One region of the Lelliottia sp. EB106-05-01-XG201 genome, then DNA from elsewhere that is predicted to be linked to it. Evidence: predicted binding sites of a transcription regulator. Region 1 holds the regulator's gene; each other region holds the start of a gene.
The links. Region 1 encodes CRP, which controls carbon source genes, mostly activating them, when cyclic AMP is high. Its sites were predicted from a motif close to ATGTGANNNNNNTCACAT; they were not measured.
Positions count from the first base shown of each region.

Region 2: ydfZ (putative selenium delivery protein YdfZ) is a predicted target of CRP. The motif match lies at 2,791-2,808, and genes of this name have one in related genera.
Region 3: AC3WS9_RS03900 (2-hydroxycarboxylate transporter family protein) is a predicted target of CRP. The motif match lies at 3,224-3,241, and genes of this name have one in related genera.
Region 4: deoC (deoxyribose-phosphate aldolase) is a predicted target of CRP. The motif match lies at 2,266-2,283, and genes of this name have one in related genera.

Region 1 is NZ_JBYTDV010000001.1:4,324,426-4,330,121, forward strand. Features, by position in the region: gene AC3WS9_RS20290 (hydrolase) at 1-864, shown strand, start outside; gene AC3WS9_RS20295 (YheU family protein) at 861-1,079, shown strand; gene AC3WS9_RS20300 (phosphoribulokinase) at 1,110-1,979, shown strand; gene AC3WS9_RS20305 (OsmC family protein) at 2,066-2,470, opposite strand; gene crp (cAMP-activated global transcriptional regulator CRP) at 2,777-3,409, shown strand; gene AC3WS9_RS20315 (YccS/YhfK family putative transporter) at 3,468-5,555, shown strand; gene argD (bifunctional acetylornithine/succinyldiaminopimelate transaminase) at 5,589-5,696, opposite strand, start outside.
Region 2 is NZ_JBYTDV010000001.1:2,517,314-2,523,009, reverse strand. Features, by position in the region: gene AC3WS9_RS11835 (MFS transporter) at 1-843, shown strand, start outside; gene AC3WS9_RS11830 (mannitol dehydrogenase family protein) at 985-2,448, shown strand; gene ydfZ (putative selenium delivery protein YdfZ) at 2,492-2,695, opposite strand; gene AC3WS9_RS11820 (universal stress protein) at 2,981-3,412, shown strand; gene AC3WS9_RS11815 (GntR family transcriptional regulator) at 3,456-4,142, opposite strand; gene ydfG (bifunctional NADP-dependent 3-hydroxy acid dehydrogenase/3-hydroxypropionate dehydrogenase YdfG) at 4,234-4,980, opposite strand; gene dcp (peptidyl-dipeptidase Dcp) at 5,136-5,696, shown strand, end outside.
Region 3 is NZ_JBYTDV010000001.1:828,281-833,976, reverse strand. Features, by position in the region: gene citC ([citrate (pro-3S)-lyase] ligase) at 1-843, opposite strand, end outside; gene AC3WS9_RS03905 (fumarylacetoacetate hydrolase family protein) at 857-1,720, opposite strand; gene AC3WS9_RS03900 (2-hydroxycarboxylate transporter family protein) at 1,738-3,099, opposite strand; gene AC3WS9_RS03895 (ATP-binding protein) at 3,445-5,082, shown strand; gene AC3WS9_RS03890 (response regulator) at 5,072-5,696, shown strand, end outside.
Region 4 is NZ_JBYTDV010000001.1:727,875-733,570, reverse strand. Features, by position in the region: gene deoA (thymidine phosphorylase) at 1-1,219, opposite strand, end outside; gene deoC (deoxyribose-phosphate aldolase) at 1,355-2,134, opposite strand; gene AC3WS9_RS03445 (YjjI family glycine radical enzyme) at 2,396-3,943, shown strand; gene AC3WS9_RS03440 (YjjW family glycine radical enzyme activase) at 3,918-4,778, shown strand; gene AC3WS9_RS03435 (TatD family hydrolase) at 4,773-5,555, opposite strand; gene AC3WS9_RS03430 (patatin-like phospholipase family protein) at 5,552-5,696, opposite strand, start outside.

The sequences.
Region 1 (5,696 bases):
CCGGACGGTGATTTCGTGGATTTAGCCTGGAGCGAAGATCCCGAGCAGGCCAGGCACAAACCGCGCCTGGTGGTATTTCATGGTCTGGAAGGGAGCCTGCACAGCCCCTATGCCCACGGCCTGATCCATGCGGCGAAAGAACGCGGCTGGCTCGGCGTGGTGATGCATTTTCGCGGCTGTAGCGGCGAGCCGAACCGCCGGGAGCGTATTTATCACTCCGGCGAAACCGAAGACGGTACCTGGTTTTTACACTGGCTGAAGAACAGCTACGGCAGCGTGCCGACCGCCGCCGTGGGCTATTCCCTCGGCGGAAACATGCTCGCCTGCCTGCTGGCCAAAGAGAGCGACACGGTGCCGCTCGACGCTGCGGTGATCGTCTCCGCGCCCTTTATGCTCGAGCAGTGCAGCTATCATATGGAAAAGGGCTTTTCACGAGTCTATCAGCGCTACCTGCTGAACCTGCTCAAAGCCAACGCCGCGCGTAAGCTGAAAGCCTATCCCGATACCCTGCCGATCAGCCTGCAACAGCTGAAGCGGATGCGTCGCCTGCGCGAGTTTGACGATATGATCACCTCGAAGATCCACGGCTTTGCCGACGCGATCGACTACTATCGTCAGTGTAGCGCCATGCCGCTGCTGAACCAGATCACCAAACCGACGCTGATCATCCATGCGAAGGATGATCCCTTTATGGATCATCACTCCATTCCCGCGCCGGAACATCTGCCGGCGAACGTGCAGTATCAACTGACGGAACACGGCGGCCACGTCGGCTTTATCACCGGCACCTTGCGTCGCCCGAAAATGTGGCTGGAATCGCGCATCCCTGACTGGTTAACCCCTTTTCTGGAGAGAGTAAAATGATGATTCCCTGGCAGGATCTGGCTCCCGAAACGCTGGATAGCCTGATTGAAAGCTTTGTATTACGCGAAGGCACCGATTATGGTGAACATGAGCGTTCGCTCGAACAAAAGGTCGCCGATGTCAAACGGCAGCTACAAAGCGGCGAGGTGTTACTGGTGTGGTCTGAACTGCACGAAACGGTCAACATCATGCCGCGCAATCAGTTTCGCGGTTGATTGTTCCATCTTTCCATTCAGGGAGTTGCTATGTCCGCCAGACATCCGGTTATTGCCGTCACGGGTTCGAGTGGTGCGGGAACCACCACCACCAGCCTCGCTTTTCGCAAGATCTTCGCGCAGCTCAACCTGCGCGCGGCCGAGGTGGAGGGCGATAGCTTTCATCGCTTCACCCGTCCTGAAATGGACATGGCTATCCGCAAAGCCCGCGATTTAGGCAAGCACATCAGCTACTTCGGGCCAGACGCCAACGACTTTGGCCTGCTGGAACAAACCTTTCAGGACTACGGCCACACGGGCAAAGGCCAGTCGCGCAAGTACCTGCACACCTACGACGAAGCGGTACCCTGGAATCAGGTACCAGGCACATTTACTCCGTGGCAGCCCCTGCCGGAGCCGACTGACGTGCTGTTTTACGAAGGATTGCACGGCGGCGTGGTGACGCCGCAGCATGACGTGGCGCGCCACGTGGATCTGCTGGTCGGCGTGGTGCCGATTGTCAATCTGGAGTGGATTCAAAAGCTGACCCGCGACATGAGCGAGCGCGGCCATTCGCGCGAAGCGGTGATGGATTCGGTGGTGCGTTCGATGGAGGATTACATTAACTTCCTGACGCCGCAGTTTTCCCGCACCCACATCAACTTCCAGCGCGTTCCGACAGTCGACACCTCTAACCCGTTTGCGGCGAAAACCATTCCTTCGCTAGATGAAAGCTTTGTGGTGATCCATTTCCGTAACCTGGAAGGCATCGATTACCCGTGGCTGCTGGCGATGCTGCAGGGCTCATTCATTTCGCATATCAATACGCTGGTGGTGCCGGGCGGGAAGATGGGGCTGGCGATGGAGTTGATCATGATGCCGCTGGTGCAGCGGTTGATGGAAGGCAAGAAGATCGCCTGAGGTTTGATGCCGGATGGCGCTGCGCTTATCCGGCCTACAAAAGCACGAACGTAGGGCGGGTTAGCGAAGCGCCACCCGCCAACGAATTAAGCGTCAATCACTTCATACGAATGGGTAATCTTCACCGCTTTTTCCAGCATCAGCGCCACAGAGCAGTACTTCTCCGCAGACAAATCCACCGCGCGGGACACCGCGGCATCTTTCAGCTCTTTACCGGTGACAATAAAATGCAGATTGATATGCGTAAACAGACGCGGCGCTTCTTCGCGACGCTCTGAGGTCAGCTTCACTTCGCAGTCGGTCACATCGTGACGGCCTTTTTGCAGAATCGACACCACGTCAATTGCGCTGCACCCGCCAGCCGCCATCAGCACCACTTCCATCGGGCTTGGCGCTTTATCTCCGGAGTTACCGTCCATCAAAATCTGGTGCCCTGAAGCGGATTCGCCAAGGAACGTTAAACCTTCAACCCATTTCACACGCGCTTGCATTTTTATTAACTCCGAAGTTGCATTTTTATGAACAGATTACGCGTGCGTTACAATTCTCGCAACGGAAGGCGACCTGCATCATGCTGAAGCGAGACACCAGGAGACACGCGGCTAAAGCTATGCTAAAACAGTCTCGATGCTACAGTAATACATTGACGTTACACATGTATGCAGAGGACATCAAACTTTACTGGCTGCGAACAGTGCGACAGCCACTTCCCAGGTACGGGTAAGAATTCGATTGCAACCCCAGAGTCAGGATGCGATTTTGACTCTGAGACAGCTTATAACAGAGGATAACAGCGCATGGTGCTTGGCAAACCGCAAACAGACCCGACTCTCGAATGGTTCTTGTCTCATTGCCACATTCATAAGTACCCATCGAAGAGCACGCTGATTCACCAGGGTGAAAAAGCGGAAACGTTGTATTACATCGTCAAAGGCTCGGTGGCAGTGCTGATCAAAGATGAAGAAGGGAAAGAGATGATCCTTTCTTATCTGAACCAGGGCGATTTCATCGGTGAACTGGGCCTGTTTGAAGAAGGCCAGGAACGTAGCGCCTGGGTGCGTGCGAAAACCGCGTGTGAAGTCGCTGAGATCTCCTACAAGAAATTCCGTCAGCTGATCCAGGTGAACCCGGACATCCTGATGCGCCTTTCTTCGCAGATGGCTCGCCGCCTGCAGGTCACTTCCGAGAAAGTGGGCAACCTCGCCTTCCTGGACGTCACCGGTCGCATCGCGCAGACGCTGCTGAACCTGGCGAAACAACCTGACGCCATGACCCACCCGGACGGTATGCAAATTAAAATTACCCGTCAGGAAATTGGTCAGATCGTGGGCTGTTCTCGCGAAACCGTAGGTCGTATCCTGAAAATGCTGGAAGATCAAAACCTGATCTCCGCTCACGGTAAAACTATCGTGGTCTACGGGACCCGTTAATTCCGCAAAATCCGGCGTGCCATCGCAAGATGTCACGCCGTTTTTGTCTCTGACGACTATGTGGCGCAGGCTGATTTATCACCCGGAAGTTAACTACGCACTACGTCAAACTCTGGTGTTATGTCTTCCCGTGGCCGTTGGTTTGATCCTGGGCCATCTGCAACAGGGGCTGCTGTTTTCTCTCGTCCCCGCCTGCTGCAACATTGCCGGTCTCGATACTCCCCACAAACGCTTTTTCAAACGTCTGATTATCGGCGGCTGCCTGTTTGCCGGATGTAGCCTCGCCGTGCAGCTGCTGCTGGCGCGCGATATCCCGCTGCCGCTCATTCTGACCGTGCTGGCGATGACGCTGGGCGTCACGGCGGAGATCAGCGCGCTTCACGCCCGCCTGCTGCCCGCATCGCTCATTGCCGCCATTTTCACGCTGAGTCTCGCCGGAAATATGCCCGTCTGGGAGCCGCTGCTGATCTATGCCGCCGGCACGCTGTGGTACGGGCTGTTTAACTGGTTCTGGTTCTGGATGTGGCGAGAGCAACCGCTGCGCGAATCCCTGAGCCTGCTCTACGTCCAGCTCGCCGAATATTGCGAAGCCAAATACACCCTGCTGACGCAGCACACGGACCCGGAAAAGTCCCTGCCGCCGCTGCTGTCGCGCCAGCAAAAAGTGGTCGATCTCATCAGCCAGTGTTATCAGCAGCTGCACATGCTGGCGGCCAATAAAAATCATGAATACAAACGCCTGCTGCGCGTCTTCCAGGTCGGGCTGGATCTGCAGGAGCATATCTCCGTCAGCCTGCATCACCCGCAGGAGGTGCAAAAGCTGGTGGAGCGCAGCCACGCCGAGGCGGTGATCCGCTGGAACGCCCAGACGGTCGCGGCTCGCCTGCGCGTGCTGGCGGACGATATTCTGTATCATCGCTACCCGACGCGCTTTACCATGGATAAACAGCTGGGAGCGCTGGAGAAAATCGCGCGCCAGCATCCGGATAACCCGGTCGGGCAGTTCTGCGCATGGCACTTTAGCCGCATCGCGCGCGTGCTGCGCACCCAGCGCCCGCTCTACTCCCGCGACCTGATGGCCGATAAGCAAAAACGTCTGCCGCTGCTGCCTGCGCTGAAAAGCTATCTGTCGCTGAAATCCTCCGCCCTGCGCAACGCCGCGCGCATCAGCGTCATGCTCAGCGTGGCGAGCCTGATGGGTGTCGCGCTGCACTTACCGAAGCCCTACTGGATCCTCATGACCGTGCTGTTTGTCACCCAGAACGGCTATGGCGCCACGCGAGTGCGCATTCTTCACCGGGCGCTCGGGACTTTTGCCGGGTTAGTGATTGCCGGGGTGACGCTGCACTTCCACGTTCCCGACGGCTACACCCTGGCGGGAATGCTGGTGATTACGCTCGTGGGCTATCTGATCATCCGTAAAAACTACGGCTGGGCGATGGTCGGGTTTACGGTGACGGCGGTATATACCCTGCAACTCCTGACCCTGAACGGCGAGCAGTACATTGTCGCGCGGCTGGTGGATACGCTTATTGGCTGTTTGATCGCCTTCGGCGGCATGGTCTGGCTGTGGCCGCAATGGCAAAGCGGCTTGTTACGCCAGAACGCCCACGATGCGCTCGAAGCCGATCAGCAGGCGATTCGTTTGATACTGAGCGACGATCCCAAAGCCTCGCCGCTGGCCTATCAGCGCATGAAGGTCAACCAGGCGCACAACGCCCTGTTTAACTCGCTGAACCAGGCGATGCAGGAGCCGGGCTTTAACTCGCACTATCTGGCGGATATGAAGCTGTGGGTGACGCACAGCCAGTTTATCGTCGAGCATATCAACGCCATGACCACGCTGGCGCGCGAGCACACCATGTTGACGCCAGATCTGGCGCAGCGGTATTTGCAGTCGTGTGAAATTGCATTGCAGCGCTGTCAACAGCGTCTGGAGTACGACGCGCCGGGAGAATCGGGGGATTCGAACATTCTGGAAGCGCCAGAGACGCTGACCCACGGGCCGATGAGCACCCTCGAGCAGCATTTACAGCGCGTATTAGGGCATTTGAACACCATGCACACCATTTCGTCGGTGGCATGGCGTCAGCGTCCGCATCACGGGATTTGGTTGACGCGGATTTTGCGGCGCAAAGAGTCGTGAGTTTTGCCGGGTGGCGGCTTCGCCTTACCCGGCCTACAAAACCTGAACGATCTTCTTCACTGCACTCGCAAAACGGTTCATGCCGTCGTCGATATCCTGGCTCTCCACCACCAGCGACGGCGCAAAGCGCATCACGTCTGG
Region 2 (5,696 bases), 1.8 Mb from region 1:
ATGTTCTTTGCTCTCGACCGCGAAGAGCTGGTGGCCTGGGGCTGGCGCGTGCCGTTCCTCGCAAGCGTGGTGGTGATGATCTTTGCCATCTGGCTGCGAATGAACCTCAAAGAGAGTCCGGTGTTTGAGAAGGTGAACGACGAAAGCAGCCCGGTGGTGACGGCGGAAGAAACCTCGCTCGGCGCGATGTTCAAAAGCAAATCCTTCTGGCTGGCGACGGGGCTGCGTTTTGGTCAGGCGGGGAACTCGGGCCTGATCCAGACTTTCCTGGCGGGCTATCTGGTGCAGACGCTGCTGTTTAATAAAAGCATCCCGACCGACGCGCTGATGATCAGCTCCATTCTCGGGTTCATCTCCATCCCGCTGCTGGGCTGGCTCTCGGATAAAGTCGGGCGCCGTCTGCCGTACATTTTGCTCAACATCTCCGCCATTATCCTGGCGTACCCGATGCTGTCGATTATTGTCGATAAAAGCTACAGCCCGGGCGTGATCATGTTGTCGATCATCGTCATTCACAACTTTGCGGTGCTGGGGCTGTTCGCGCTGGAAAACATCACCATGGCGGAGATGTTTGGCTCGCGCAATCGCTTTACCCGTATGGCGATTTCGAAAGAGGCCGGTGGTCTGGTGGCGGTCGGTTTCGGCCCGGTACTGGCGGGGATTTTCTGTAACATGACCGGATCCTGGTGGCCGATTGTGGCGATGATGGTGGTCTATTCCGTCATTGGCCTGGTGTCAGCCGTGCTGATGCCGGAAGTGCGCGACCGCGATCTGAGCCTCGCGGAAGACGCCGCCGAAAAAGCCGTTTCCGCGGTGCCCCTGGGTCACAGGGTGAATCTGTAAGTGAAAGAGGGCGGGAAGGTCATTCCCGCCTTTTCTTCTCTTCTTGTATGGTAGTTGATGGAAATCAAAGATGTCATACCAATTGCGTGAGATGGTCTACCTCCTCAGATTCGACGACTCCTCACTAAAATGAGCCTCCTCATGAATAATAAATTGTTGAATGCCAAAGCGTCACTTCCTGCCTACGACCGTAACAACCTGGTGCCACGCATCGTGCACCTCGGTTTCGGCGCATTCCACCGTGCCCATCAGGCGGTTTATACCGATATCCTCGCGGCTGAACACGGCAGCGACTGGGGCTACACCGAAGTGAACCTGATTGGCGGCGAACAGCAGATTGCCGATCTTAAGGCCCAGGATAATCTCTATACCGTGGCAGAAATGTCTGCCGACGCCTGGACCGCACGCGTGGTCGGCGTCGTGAAAAAAGCGCTTCACGCGCAGGTAGATGGTCTGGAAACCGTGCTGGCCGCTATGTGCGAGCCGCAGGTGGCGATTGTCTCGCTCACCATCACTGAAAAAGGCTACTGCCACGCCCCGGCGACCGGCCAGCTGATGCTCGATCACCCGCTGATCGCCGCCGATCTGCAAAACCCGCATCAGCCAAAATCTGCGCCCGGCGTAGTGGTTGAAGCCCTGGCACGCCGCAAAGCGGCAGGTTTACCGGCGTTCAGCGTGATGTCCTGCGACAACATGCCGGAGAACGGCCATGTGATGTGTAACGTCACCTGCGCCTATGCCCGCGCCGTCAACGCTGAACTGGCAGACTGGATCGAAGCGAACGTGACGTTCCCGTCGACGATGGTGGATCGTATTGTTCCGGCCGTTACCGCCGAAACGCTGGATAAAATCGAACACATTACCGGCGTGCGCGACCCGGCTGGTGTGGCCTGCGAACCCTTCCGCCAGTGGGTGGTGGAAGACAACTTTGTCGCCGGGCGTCCTGAGTGGGAAAAAGCGGGTGCCGAACTGGTGGCAGACGTGATCCCGTTCGAAGAGATGAAACTGCGCATGCTCAACGGCAGCCACTCTTTCCTCGCCTATCTCGGCTACCTGGCGGGCTATCAGCACATCAACGACTGTATGGAAGACGAGAACTATCGTCATGCCGCGCATGCGTTAATGCTGAACGAACAAGCGCCAACCCTGAAAGTGAAGGGTGTTGATCTGGCCCGTTACGCTGATTTGCTCATCGAGCGCTACAGCAACCCGGCGCTGCGTCATCGCACCTGGCAAATCGCGATGGATGGCAGCCAGAAGTTACCGCAGCGTATGCTCGATTCTGTGCGCTGGCATCTGGCGCATCAGCGCAGTTTCCCGCTGCTGGCGCTGGGCGTAGCTGGCTGGATGCGTTATGTCGGCGGCGTGGATGAAAGCGGAAACGCGATCGAAGTCTGCGATCCGCTGCTGAGCACTATTCAGGCGGCGGTTAACGGCAGCGCAGAGGGTGAAAGCCGCGTGAAAGCGCTGTTAGGTATCGAGGCGATTTTCGGCAATGAACTGCCGCTGGAAGCCCGCTTTGTGGATGCGGTCATGAGCGCGTACAAGATGTTGCTGGAGCAGGGCGCGAAGGCGACCGTGGCGCAGGTACTTTCTCAGAAGTAATCTCTTATCATGCCGCCGCGTGCGGCGGCATGTCATTGCACACTCAGTGCATGCCAAGACGAATCAGTTCAATCGGTTCGAACTTGCCTTCACAACCTTCCACTTCAACCGTTTTGCTGCGGCGAACCTGCGCGGCATCCAGACCTTCGGCATGGATAGCGCGGATAATCCCGGTGTGTCCGGTGCCGTTAATCATCACTCGGCTGCCGGTGGTAATAGCGTTGCGGTTGCGATCGTAAGTCATCATGGTTATTTCTCCTCTTCTCTACACATCACGGCTCTCTTTTTTACAGCCGCTGACGGGAGAATATAAATACGCCTCTTGCGACAACATTTTTTTGTTTTTGATCAAGCTCACACTTTTTTGTCTGCATTTTATCCGCGCTGACCCGGGCCGACGCAAATTGACAAAACGGACAATTGTTTTCGTTTATTGATAGTTCCGCCAGTGAACGGTTTAGCCTTTGTTTCAAATAGCCATGTCACTCTTAAGTCAGATAAGTAATTATTTTATTTGGATAAGGAAGGGCTTATGTACAAGAAAATATTAATGCCTGTGGACGTATTTGAAATGAACCTCAGCGATAAAGCGGTGCGCCACGCCGAGTTCCTCGCGAAGGCGGACAACGCCACCATCACCTTGCTGAACATCCTGCCGCTCAGCAGCCGTTCGTTGCTGCGCGGGTTCAACTCTGACATCAAAAAGTTTGAGGCCTATATGGTCGCTGAGTCAGAGAAAAAGATGAATGAATTAAAACGGTTATTTGATATCGCGCCAGAGAATATTCGCACCGAAGTGCGCTTCGGTAATGTTCGCGATGAGATTATCAGTATCAGTAATAAAGAGGATTATGAGGTGATTGTGATCGGCTCAAAGACGCCGGGAATATCCAGCCACTTACTCGGCTCCAATGCGGAATCCGTTATCCGTTATGCCAAAATACCGGTCTTAGTCGTACGTTAATTCGTACGCCGCATCCCGGAATATCGTCGGGATGCGGTCATGATTAATCTTCCGAAAACCAGTCGCTATTTTCCTGGCGAATAAGCTGCACCGACTCGCCAATTTCCTGCAAATGCACGGTCATCGCTTTAACGACTGCCTCACCGTCGCGCTTTTCCAGCGCGGCGAATATATCGTGGTGCTGACGCAGCAGCATTTCCGGCGGTGAGACGTGATCGAGGCTCATATAGCGCACGCGGTCCATCGTCGCTTTAATATTCTCAATGGTGTCCCACGCCAGCTGACAGTCGGCAATTTGCGCCAGCTTCTGATGGAATTCGTCGTCGAGCTGGAAAAAGTCATTCAGCTGCTTACGCTCAATCGCAATCCGCTGCTGGTGGAGATTCTGTTCCAGCAGGTAGCACTGATGATCGTCAACCAGAGATGCCGCCCGGCGCACCACCGCGCACTCGATCGCCTGACGGACGAAACAGCCGTTGCGCACCTGCGAGAGGGAAATTTTATTTACGTAGCTGCCGCGCTGGGGGCGGATCTGAATCAGACCGTTTTCGGCCAGTTTAATAAAGGCTTCACGAACCGGCTGACGCGACACGTCGAAGCGAACCGAAACCTCTTTTTCAGAGAGCGGGGTGCCTGGCGGGATCAGGCAATGAACGATATCACGCCGTAAAATGCGATAAATTTGCTGATTAACAGGCTGGGTAGGGTTCAGTTGCGATTCGGCGGCCATGGGATGTGGTTTCTCAAAGAGTTAACGCTCTAATACTACCATTCTTTTGCAGGGCATCCCATACCCGACCCGCAGGCCGGGCAGGGAAGGATCAGCCGCGATGCACGCTTAAACCGGCAAAGCTCTGGCTGACAGGCATCATTTCCACGGTATTGATGTTGACGTGTTTTGGCAGCGTCGCGACCCACCAGACGGTTTCAGTCACATCTTCCGGGGTCAGGGCCTCGGTGTTTTCATAGGTTTTACCCGCTTTCGCGTCGTCACCTTTGAAACGCACGTTGGAGAACTCGGTCCCGCCCACCAGACCCGGCTCGATATCCGTCACGCGGATCGCCGTGCCGTGCAGGTCGGTGCGCAGGTTCAGGCTGAACTGACGTACAAAGGCTTTGGTCGCCCCGTACACGTTCCCGCCCGCATAAGGCCAGCTTCCTGCGGTCGAACCGATGTTGATCACATGGCCACGATTACGTTCAACCATGCCCGGCAGCACCGCGCGGGTCATGTACACCAGACCTTTGTTGTTGGTGTCGATCATGTTTTCCCAGTCTTCCACGCTGGCTTTGTGCGCAGGCTCCAGACCCAGCGCCAGCCCGGCGTTGTTCACCAGAATATCAATGGCGCGCCACTCTGCGGGCAGGTTAGCGAGCATCTCTTCAATGGCCGCGCGATTACGCACGTCGAGCTGCGCGGTCAAAATGCTGTCGCCGAGCTCATCTTTCAGCTCCTGCAAACGCTCCTGACGACGGCCCGTTGCAATCACTTTGTGTCCGTTGGCGACGAAGCGACGCGTGATGCTTTCACCAAAACCCGCTGTTGCCCCGGTAACTAATACGATCATCTCACTGTTCCTCAACGCTTTTTGTGTTGTGTAACCATAGCATGCTGGTGGGGAGTGCGTTAAGACGACTTTTGTTACCTGACGTATGCGAAGCATTGCAGCCCGCCGCGGCCTGTCCTACTCTGGGTGGATTATTGTGTGCCCAGGAGTCAACGATGTCGGTTTCCAATCCGTTTTTTGAAGTCAGCGTATTGCCTTATCAGGCGCCTCGATTCGATCTCATCGAAGAGAGCCACTACCGCCCGGCATTTGACGAAGCGATGCGCCAGAAGCGCGCAGATATTGATGCCATTATTGCTAACGCCGCCGCACCCGATTTTGCCAATACTATTCTGGCGCTGGAAAAAAGCGGCGCGATGTTGTCCCGCGTCAGCAGCGTGTTTTTCGCCATGACCTCAGCGCATACCAACGACTATTTGCAGGAGCTCGACGAAGCGTTCTCCACCGAGCTGGCGGGGCTGTCCAACGATATCTGGCTCAATAACACGCTGTTTGCCCGCGTGGAGTCGGTATGGGAAGGGCGCGATTCGCTGGATGCGGAGTCGCGCAGGCTGGTGGAAGAGCTCCACCAGCGCTTTATTCTGGCGGGCGCACAGCTCACCGATGAACAAAAAGCGGAGCTCAAAGCGCTAAACACCGAAGCGGCGTCGCTCACCAGCCAGTTCAACCAGCGGCTGCTGGCCGCCGACAAAGCGGGCGGTCTGGTGGTGGATGAT
Region 3 (5,696 bases), 3.5 Mb from region 1:
GAGCTGATGCAGCGTCTGGTTGTACTGGCGGGTGATGTCGCAAAACGGCTCCGAGCCGATAAAACGATGGGTGATCCCAAGCGCGGGGGCGATAAAGTCGCGGAAGATTAGTACGTCGATTTCGCTCCACGCCTGCTGCACCTTCCCGGTCTCTTTGAGGAAATAGGCCGGGAAGGTGGCGCGGGAGATGATGTACTGCGAGCCTTCGTGCACCGAGACATTCGGCAGATGCGCCACGCCCGCGCGGACCATCTCCAGACGGTCGCAAAACGGGAAGAACGACGCATCCTCGCGCACCACGAACAGGTGCAGCCAGTCGCACTGGTTCGCCGCCTGCTCCACCAGATGTCGATGGCCGAGGGTGAACGGATTGGCGTTCATCACTATCGCGCCGATTTTTTCCCCGCACTTGCGGCTACGTTGCAGCGAGCGACAGTAACGCTCGATACCCTGCGGCGTGTTTTCCAGCAGCACCGCGTTGTTGCCGCTCTGGGCAATCGGCCAGAAACCGCTGCGGGCGAAGCGCTCTTTGTTGCACGGGCGGGTGCAGAGAAAGAGGTGAAAATGGCCGCGCGCCAGCGCAGCGTTTTCCACTTCGGCCAGCAGACGGGCGCTGAGATTCGCGCCCCTCAGCTTTTCATCGACCGCCACGCACTTGATGACATTGGCAGCGAGCCCTGCGCATCCCACTAACTGCGTGCCGGACCAGGCCTCCACAAACAGCGTGATGTCGTTGTCCAGCCCCAGGCCGCTGTCCGCCAGCAGATAGCGAATCTGGCTTAAGCGTTCCGGGTGTTGCGCGACAATCGTATGGCGAAAGTCGATAGGGAGTTGCGAGTGCATACTGCCGCCTTAATCAGTGCGCTGCCGCCAGGGTTTGCGCGGGTGCTTCCATGATCACATTGCTCAGATGACCGATGTTTTCGATCTCCACCTCAATACGATCGCCCTCTTTCATGAACAGCGGCGGGTTGCGTTTTTTACCCACGCCGCCCGGCGATCCGGTGATGATCACGTCGCCTGGGCTGAGGCGGGTAAAGGTACTGATGTATTCGATCAGCTCCGCGACCTTGTGGATCATGCTGCTGGTGTTGTCTTCCTGCACCATGCGGCCATTGAGCCAGGTGCGGATCGCCAGACTGTGCGGGTCCGGGATCTCATCGGCGGTGGCCATCCACGGGCCGAACGCGCCGGTCTGCCGCCAGTTTTTTCCGGCGGTGAACCAGGTGTGCTGCCAGTCGCGGGCGGAACCGTCCATGTAGCAGCTGTAGCCGCCGACGTGACGCAGGGCGTCTTCACGACGGATGTTCTCGCCGCCTTTGCCGATGATCACCGCCAGCTCGCCTTCGTAGTCAAATTCACAGGAGTGGCGCGGTTTGAGCACCGGCGAATTGTGACCGGTCTGTGAATCCGCAAAGCGAACGAAGAGCGTCGGGGCCGGGTTGTGCTGGTCAAACTCTTTGCGTTTGTCGGCGTAGTTCATGCCCACACAGAGGATTTTTTCCGGCTGCTCAATCACCGGCAAAAAGGTGATAGCGCTCATCGGAATATCCACGGCGTCGTTGAGATAACGCGTGGCGTCCGCCAGGCCGTTACCCTGCAACAGCGCTTTGAGGTCGCTGTAGCGATCGCCCAGACGGCGACCTAAATCCACCACGCCGTCGGCCTGCACGATGCCGTAGCTGCGTTTACCCTGATACAGAAAACTTGCGAGTTTCATTATTCTTTCCTGAAGACTTAGACGAGGAAGTTGCCCAGAACCAGCAGCGAGACGGAGACGTTAATCGCGCCGCCAATTCGGGTAGCAATTTGGGCGAACGGCATCAGGCTCATACGGTTGCCTGCGGTCAAAATCGCCACGTCGCCAGTACCGCCCTGTCCGCTCTGGCAGCAGGAGACGATGGCGACATCAATCGGGTGCATACCAATCTTTTTACCGACGAAGAACCCGGTCGCCACCAGCGCGGAGACGGTGCTGACAATCACCAGCAGATTGCTGACGGTGAAGGCATTGACCAGTTCCTGCCACGGCGTAATTGCCACGCCAACGGCAAACAGAATCGGGTAGGTCACGGAGGTCTGGAAGAATTTGTACACCACCTGAGAACCTTCCAGCAGGCGTGGAGACGCACCGTTGCAGAGTTTCACAAGCACCGCCACAAACAGCATGCCAACCGGTGCTGGCAAGCCAATCAGCTTGTGACCCAGCATCCCTAGCATGTAGAGCAGCACCGCCAGCAGTGCACCGGAGGCAATGGTGGTCACATCCGCTTTGCCGGAGAAGGCCGGTTGTGACACGTTGGCGTCAGCATTAGCGCGGTTTGGCATCAGCTGGCCTTCGCCGGTCAGGTGCGGATAGCGTTTGCCAAGCTGGTTCAGGCAGCCGGAGATAATGATTGCGGTTAAGCCACCGAGCATCACCATCGGCAGAACGCGACCGAGCGCCACGCCCTGATCCATGTGCAGCAGCGTGGCGTAACCGATGGAGAGCGGAATCGCCCCTTCGCCCACCCCGCCCGCCATGATCGGCAGAATAATAAAGAAGAAGATCTGGAACGGCTCAAGACCGAGCGCCATGCCGACGCCCATCCCAACGATCATGCCGACGATTTCGCCGCACAGCATCGGGAAGAAAATGCGCAGGAAGCCCTGAATCAGCACCGTGCGGTTCATGCTCATGATGCTGCCGACAATGATGCAGCAGATGTAGAGATAGAGAATATTGGTGGATTTGTAGAACTTGGTGGTGGACTCGACCACCACGTCCGGCAGCAGGCCGTAATAGACCATCGCCGACGGGATAAAGGTGGCGCAGATTGCCGCCGCACCGAGTTTGCCGACAATCGGCAGACGCTTGCCGAACTCACCGCAGGCGAAACCGAAGAACGCGAGGGTGGCGACCATCACCACGATGTCGCTCGGCAACTTACCGCCCAGGCAATCAATGGCGATCAACGCACCGGCTAACACAAACAGCGGCAAAGGAATGATCCCGACTTTCCAGGTATCCATAATGTGCCACCAGCGCTCTTTAAGCGACGGCCGCTGAATATCAATCGGGTCGTGGGTAACAGAGAAAGAATCGTCAGTAGTGCTCATAATTAAGCCTCTTGGTTATTTGTCCGTTAAGCGTAGAGTCGCAAAGGCTTACTTAATGTGAGGAAAGGCATATTAAAACCGAAGTTTTAATGGCCTCTATGGTTTTAATGGTTTCTTTTATTTAATGTGATTAACGCCGTATTTATTGCCGTGGTTTTTATGGTTTCTTTTCCAGATTGTACAAACAAATAACATTGTTAAATTAGCATTAGGACCCGCCTGAATTTTCTATTTTTATTTTGCGATCAGCGCTGTGGAAATGATCACAAGTTTCAGGCAAAGCCCGTGGTTAGCGGGAAAAAGATGATATATTGGCACTCCCTGTTGATACCGTCCGTGATAGTCATGAAAGTGTCGTTTCAGATTAAGCTCTTTATTTCGCTGGTCGTCTTTTTCTCAGTGCTCTTTGCATTACTGGGTGGATATTATTATGTCGACGTCGGCAGGCAGCTTTATCAGGAGATGAGCACGCGCGCCAAAATACAGGCGGAGGAGATTGCGATTATTCCCACCTTGCGCAAAGAGGTGGAAAAAAAGGATATCAAAGCCATTCGTGAATTTATGTTCAAAATAGCGGTGCGCAGCGATGCCAGCTTTATTGTCATTGGTGACAATAAAGGTCTGCACCTGTTCCATTCTGCGTTTGCAGATCGTATCGGTAAAACGCTGGTCGGCGGGGATAACGAGGAGGTGCTGCACGGGAAAAGCACCACCACCATCCGTAAGGGGGGGTTGGGGATTTCGTTGCGCAGCAAAGCGCCGATTTTCAACGATGCGGGAGAAGTGGTAGGGATTGTCTCTGTCGGGTATCTCACCAGCTATCTCGACACCATTACCGTCAGCAAAGTGGTGAACATTTTGATTGCCGCGGTGCTGCTGCTGATCGCCCTGTTTGTCTTCTCGTGGTTTTTCACCCGCAGTATCAAAAAGCAGATCTTCTCCCTCGAACCGCGCGAGATTGGCCTGCTGGTACGCCAGCAAAAAGCGATGATGGAGTCGATCTACGAAGGGGTGATCGCCATCGATGATAACTACCGGATCGAAGTGATCAACCAGGCGGCGCGTAATTTACTTGGTTTGCCGCAACCCGCACGGGAACTGCGCGGGCAGCCGATTAGCCAGGTCATCACCCCGGTGCCATTCTTCGCGCCGCAGACCATGCTGGCGAAAGATACGCACGATGAGATCTGCCGCTTTAACGATCTGACGGTGATCGGAAGCCGCGTGCGGATCATGCTCGAGGATTCCCTGCAAGGCTGGGTGATCACCTTCCGCGATCGCAACGAGATCGACTCTCTGAGCGCCCAGCTCAGCCAGGTCAAACGTTACGTCGATAACCTGCGCATCATGCGCCACGAGCAGTTGAATCGTATGACGACGCTGTCAGGATTGCTGCATATGGGGCGCTACGAAGAGGCAATTGGCTTTATTCAGGCGCAATCGGAACATGCCCAGGAGCTGCTGGACTTTATCTCCTCGCGCTTTAGCTCGCCGACGCTGTGCGGCCTGTTGCTGGGGAAAGCGGCACGAGCGCGTGAGAAAGGCGTTGAACTGAACTTCGATCCCGCCTGTCGGATGGACAAGCCTTTTGCTCCGCTGCTCGAAGCGGAACTGATTTCCATCATTGGGAATTTACTGGATAACGCTATCGAAGCCACCCAGCGCGCACCGCATCCCCATGAGCCGGTGGAAGTGCTGATCAAGCTCAACGATCGGGAGCTGATTATTGAAGTGGCAGATCATGGCGTCGGCATTAAGCCCGAGATCCGCGAGCGGATCTTTGAGCGCGGCATCACCACCAAAACGCGTGGCGATCACGGTATCGGCCTGTACCTGATCGAAAGCTATGTCACCCAGGCTGGCGGCTCCGTAGAGGTTGCCGATAACTCGCCTCGGGGCGCGATTTTCTCGCTGTTTATTCCCGCCACGGGAACTCCGCCGCGCCCCGTTCAGGAACTGGAAGAGACTGACTATGCAACATGAACATATCGACGTATTGATCGTTGAAGATGAGAACGAACTGGCACAACTTCACGCGGAACTGATTAGCAAACATCCGCGCCTGCGGCTGGTGGGGATCGCCTCTTCTCTCGCCGAGGCTCAGACCCTGCTTTCCAGCCTGCAACCGCAGCTGATTTTGCTCGATAACTATTTGCCGGACGGCAAAGGCATCACCCTGATCAGCAACCCGTTGCTGGTGCATGCCAACTGCTCGGTGATCTTTATCACCGCTGCCAGCGACATGGACACCTGTAGCCTGGCGATCCGCAACGGCGCATTCGACTACATTCTGAAACCTGTTTCCTGGAAACGGCTCAGCCAGTCGCTGGAGCGCTTCGTGCAGTTCGCCGAGCAGCAGCGGGTATGGAAGATTGTCGATCAGCAGAACGTTGATTCCCTGTATCAACTGCAGGCGAAAAACTACCGCCTGGACAGCGGGAGCAAAGGGATCGAAGAGAACACGCTGGCACGGGTGCAAACCCTGTTCAACGACAAGGCGACGCACTGTTTTTCCGTGGATGAGGTGGTGAACGAAACAGGGCTAAGCAAAACCACGACCCGGCGCTATCTGGAACACTGCGTGGATGCGGGGTTTT
Region 4 (5,696 bases), 3.6 Mb from region 1:
CGTCTTTGGCGTGGATCACCGCCAGCGGACGCTGTCCGTCAACGCTGTCGCCCAGACGCGCCATATCGGTAAAGCCGACGCTGTAATCAATGGTGTCCGATGCCTGACGACGTCCGCCGCCCATCGAGACGACAGCCATACCCAGCGCGCGGGTGTCCATCGCGGAAACAAACCCTTCCGCATCGGCGTACACCGCTTTGCTCAGCGTCGCGGTCGGCAGGTATTTCGCGTAGTTTTCGACGAAATCGGTTGGGCCTTTTTGCGCCGCAACCATGCGACCAAAGATCTCCGCCGCTTTACCGTTATCCAGCACCGCCTGCAGTTTCGCGCGCGCGTCGGCGTCGTCTTTGGCAAGCTTGCCGGAGATCAGCATCTCCACGCACAGGGCCATGGTGACGTCGAGCAGACGTGGGTTGCGGTATTCGCCGGTCAGGAACTGCACGGCTTCGCGCACTTCGACGGCGTTACCGGCGCTGGAGGCCAGGACCTGGTTCATGTCGGTCAGCAGCGCGGTGGTGCGCACGCCTGCGCCGTTGGAGACGCCAACGATCGCTTCGGCCAGTGCCGCAGAGAGTTCATAGGTCGGCATAAACGCGCCGCTACCCACTTTCACGTCCATCACCAGTGCATCCAGACCTTCGGCCAGCTTTTTAGCGAGGATCGAGGCGGTGATCAGCGGAATAGAATCGACGGTCGCGGTGATGTCGCGGGTGGCGTAAAAACGTTTATCCGCCGGAGCAAGAGAGCTGGTCTGGCCGATAATCGCCACACCAACGTCTTTAATAATGTCGCGGAAGCGCTGGTCATCCGGGAAGATATCGAAGCCCGGAATGGCTTCCAGTTTGTCGAGCGTACCGCCCGTATGGCCCAGACCGCGGCCAGAGATCATCGGGATGTAACCGCCGCAGGCTGCGACCATTGGGCCGAGCATCAGAGAAGTCACATCGCCCACGCCGCCGGTGGAGTGTTTGTCCACAATCGGGCCGTTGAGGTTAAGGCTTTTCCAGTCCAGGACGGTCCCTGAATCCCGCATCGCCATGGTCAGCGATACACGTTCCGGCATCGCCATATCGTGGAAGAAAATGGTCATCGCCAGGGCGGCAATCTGCCCTTCAGAGATGGTGTTGTCGCGAATACCGTTGATAAAGAAGCGGATTTCTTCGTCGCTTAATGCATGACCATCACGTTTTTTACGAATTATTTCTTGTGCGAGAAACACGGTAACCCCCAGGGGAAAAGAGTAGAAGGCCGTTGTAGGCCGGGTGAGCAACGCGCCACCCGGCTGTCGTATTGATGCCGGATAGCGGCTGCGCCTTATCCGGCCTACGCCGCTACAAATCCGGCAATAAAAGACTTAGTAGCTGCTTGCGCTCTTGCCATCGCCGTGACCCAGCGCTTTCAGCAGGCTTGCCAGCAGGCTGGATGCGCCGAAGCGGTAGTGACGGGAATCTGCCCAGTCGGCGCCAAACAGTTCGTCAGCGATCGCCAGGAACTGCTGCGCGTCCTCGGCAGTACGCACGCCGCCCGCCGGTTTGAAACCAACGGTTTTGGAAACGCCCATGTCGCGGATCACTTCCATCATGATGCGCGCGCTTTCTGGCGTCGCATTGACCGGCACTTTCCCGGTAGAGGTTTTGATGAAATCCGCACCAGCTTTGATAGAGATTTCAGACGCTTTACGAATCAGGGCTTCTTCTTTCAGCTCGCCGGTTTCGATGATCACTTTCAGCAGCACGTTAGCCGCTGCACAGGCATCTTTACAGGCTTTCACCAGGTCAAAACCGACCTGCTCGTTACCGGCGATGAGCGCGCGGTACGGAAAGACCACGTCCACTTCATCTGCGCCGTAAGCGATTGCCGCGCGGGTTTCAGCCAGCGCGATGTCGATGTCGTCGTTACCGTGCGGGAAGTTGGTCACCGTCGCGATACGCACGTCAGGCGTGCCCTGCGCGTTCAGCGTTTTACGGGCAATCGGGATGAAACGTGGGTAGATACAGATAGCAGCGGTATTGCCTACCGGCGTTTTCGCCTGATGGCACAATGCGATCACTTTTTCATTGGTGTCGTCATCGTTCAGGGTGGTCAGGTCCATCAGTTTCAACGCGCGCAGGCTGCTTGCGGTTAAATCGGTCATAACATTCTCCAACGGCTTCGCCGTATAAATTTTCACCGTGCGGGTCTGTGAGTATTCTAACATTCACCCGCATTCACACTTCGACATTCATCACAGTTAATGAAAACTGCGTACAAATTTGCATTACTGTAATGAGATCAACTTCAAACTTTACTCTTCAAACTGCTGGCTAAAACAGCAATCACCCGCGTCGGATCAAATGCCTTCGCACGATGAGTTTCTACAATCTGCCCATCATCCGCAGAATAAAAGGAAGCGAACATGTCCACCTCCGGTCTCGATGCCATGCAACAACGTTGCCAGCAAATTGTGATAAGCCCGGTACTGACGCCTGAGCAGAAACGCCATTTTCTGGCGCTGGAAGCGGAAAACAATCTGCCCTATCCCACGCTTTCAGCCACGGCGCGCGCCGCACTGGACGAGGGCTTTATCTGCGACATGTTTGAAGGTCATGCGCCTTACAAACCGCGCTACGTTCTGCCGGACTACGCCAAATTCCTGGCAAACGGCTCAGAGTGGTTAGAGCTGGAAGGGGCGAAAGATCTCGATGACGCTCTGTCACTACTGACTATCCTCTACCACCATGTTCCATCCGTCACATCGATGCCGGTGTTTCTCGGCCATCTCGACGCACTGCTGCAACCCTATGTTAGAATTCTAACACAAGACGAAATCGATAGCCGAATAAAACGTTTCTGGCGTTACCTCGATCGCACTCTGCCCGACGCCTTCATGCACGCCAACATCGGCCCTGCCGATACCCCCGTCACGCGCGCTATTTTACGCGCAGATGCAGAGCTGAAGCAGGTTGCACCGAATCTCACTTTCATCTACGACCCGGAAATCACGCCGGACGATTTGCTGTTAAGCGTCGCAAAAAATATTTGCGAGTGCAGTAAACCGCATATTTCTAACGGTCCGGTGAATGATAAAATTTTCACAAAAGGTCGTTATGGCGTGGTGAGTTGTTACAACTCCCTGCCGCTGGCGGGCGGTGGCAGCACCCTGGTTCGCCTCAATCTCAAGGCCATCGCCGAGAGCAGCGAATCGGTGGAAGATTTCTTTACCCGCACGCTACCGCACTACTGCCAGCAGCAGATCGCCATCATTGATGCGCGCTGTGATTTCCTTTATCAGGAATCCGGCTTCTTTGAGAATAGCTTCCTGGTGAAAGAGGGGCTGATTGAAGCGGATCGTTTTGTGCCGATGTTTGGCATGTACGGCCTGGCCGAAGCGGTGAATACCCTGTGCGAGAAAGCCGGGCTGGATGGGCGTTACGGCAAAGACGATCGGGCCAATGCGCTGGGGTATCGCATCAGCGAACAGCTGGCAGCGTTTGTTAAAAACACGTCGGTGAAACACGGCTGGAAGCAGCGTGCGATGCTGCATGCCCAGTCCGGAATCAGCTCAGATTCCGGCACCACGCCGGGAGCGCGTCTGCCGTACGGCGACGAGCCGGACCCGATCAGCCATCTGTTGGCCGTCGCGCCGCATCACAAACATTATCATTCGGGCATCAGCGATATCCTGACCCTGGACGAAACCATCAAGCGTAACCCGCAGGCGGTGGTTCAGCTCTGTCTCGGGGCGTTTAAAGCCGGGATGCGCGAGTTCACCGCCAACGTCGCCGGGAACGATCTGGTGCGCGTCACCGGGTATATGGTGCGTCTGTCGGATCTTGAGAAATACCGCGCCGAGGGCTCTCGCACCAACACCACGTGGCTGGGCGAAGAGGCCGCACGCAATACCCGTATCCTTGAACGTCAGCCGCGCGTGATTAGCCATGAACAGCAGATGCGCTTTAGTTAGTCAGGTTATCCCCTTCTCCTGCGTGGACGGGCCGGGCAGCCGCCTGGCGCTGTTCCTGCAGGGGTGTAATCTGCGCTGCAAAACCTGCCACAACCCATGGACCATCGGGCGCTGCAATGACTGCGGCGACTGCGTGGTCCACTGTCCGAACGATGCCCTGACCCTTCAGGCCGGGCGGGTGTGGTGGCAGGAGAGCGACTGCCAGAAGTGCGATACCTGCCTGCACGTTTGCCCGCAGCAGTCCACGCCGATGGCGCACCGCTTTAGCGTGGAGGAGATCCTCGGGCAGATCCGCAAGGTCGCGCCGTTTATCGAAGGGATCACCGTCAGCGGTGGGGAAGCCACCACCCAGCTGCCGTTTCTGGTGGCGCTGTTCAGTGCCGTCAAGGCGGATGAAAAGCTCAAGCATCTCACCTGTCTGGTGGACAGTAACGGTCTGCTGAGTGAAACCGGCTGGCAAAAACTGCTGCCGGTGTTGGATGGCGCAATGCTGGATCTGAAAGCGTGGAATAACGAACATCACCGTTTCCTGACCGGGCGCGAAAACCCGCAGATCAAACACAGCATTCGCTGGCTGGCGCACCATCGGCGCCTGACGGAACTGCGCCTGCTGGTGATCCCCGATCGTTGCGATTATTTCGAACATCTGGGGCCGTTGAGCGCCTTTATTCACGCTCTGGGGGATATACCGGTACGCATCAACGCCTTTCACGCCCACGGGGTTTATGGCGAAGCGGCCAGCTGGCGCAGCGCAACAGTGGAGGATGTCGAACCTCTGGCCCTCGCGCTGGAAAAACGCCGGATCACCGTGATCCGCCCGGCGCTCTATCTATAGGGTAATGCCAAACAGATCGTGGGTGTTTTGCAGCAGCGCATCGGCGATCGCTTCGGCGGGTTCCTCTCGCAATTCACACAAGGTTGTAAAGACGCGTGCAGCCTGCTCCGGGCGGTTGGGCTGGCCCTGAAAACCGTTCAGCGGCATGTCCGGCGCGTCGGTTTCCAGCAGCAGGGATGAAAGGGGTAATTGCGCCATCACGTCGCGTGTTTTGCTGGCGCGCGGATAGGTAATCGTCCCGCCGACGCCGATTTTGTAGCCCAGTTCAATGAATCGCTGTGCCTGCTGCAGGCTGCCGGAAAAACCGTGCACCACGCCCGTTCGCGGCAGATCGGCGCGCTTGAGATGCATCGCCAGTTTGTCGTGGGTGCGCCTCGAGTGGAGGATCACCGGCAGATCGTGGCGTTTCGCCAGTTTAAGCTGCGCGTCCAGCAGCGCCTGCTGGCGATCGAAATGCGGATCCTCGCGATAAAGATCGAGCCCGATCTCGCCTATCGCCACCAGCTTTTCTCCGGCAGTCAGAATGCAATCTTCAAGCTGATCCAGATGTGCATCCTGATGCTTTTCAATCACTATCGGATGCAGGCCCAGCGCGGCGTAGAGCGCGGTGTGCGTTCGGGCCAGATCGAGCACCCTGTCGAAATTCGCCGCCTCGATGGCGGGCACGATAATCGCCTGCACACCTGCCCTGGCCGCCTGCTGAATACTATGCGCTTCATGGCCGGTAAACGGCGGGAAATCGAAGTGGCAGTGGGTGTCGACAAAGCGGAAAGTCACGCCAGATCCTCATTGTCAAAGGTCGTATCGTTGGCCTGCGGGGCATTCACCAGCGGCATTGTCAGGGCGTGGTTCGCCACAATCGCCGGTGGCGTGATGATCCGTTTATGCCGGTGGATCGGCGGGCGCTCGGCCAGCAAT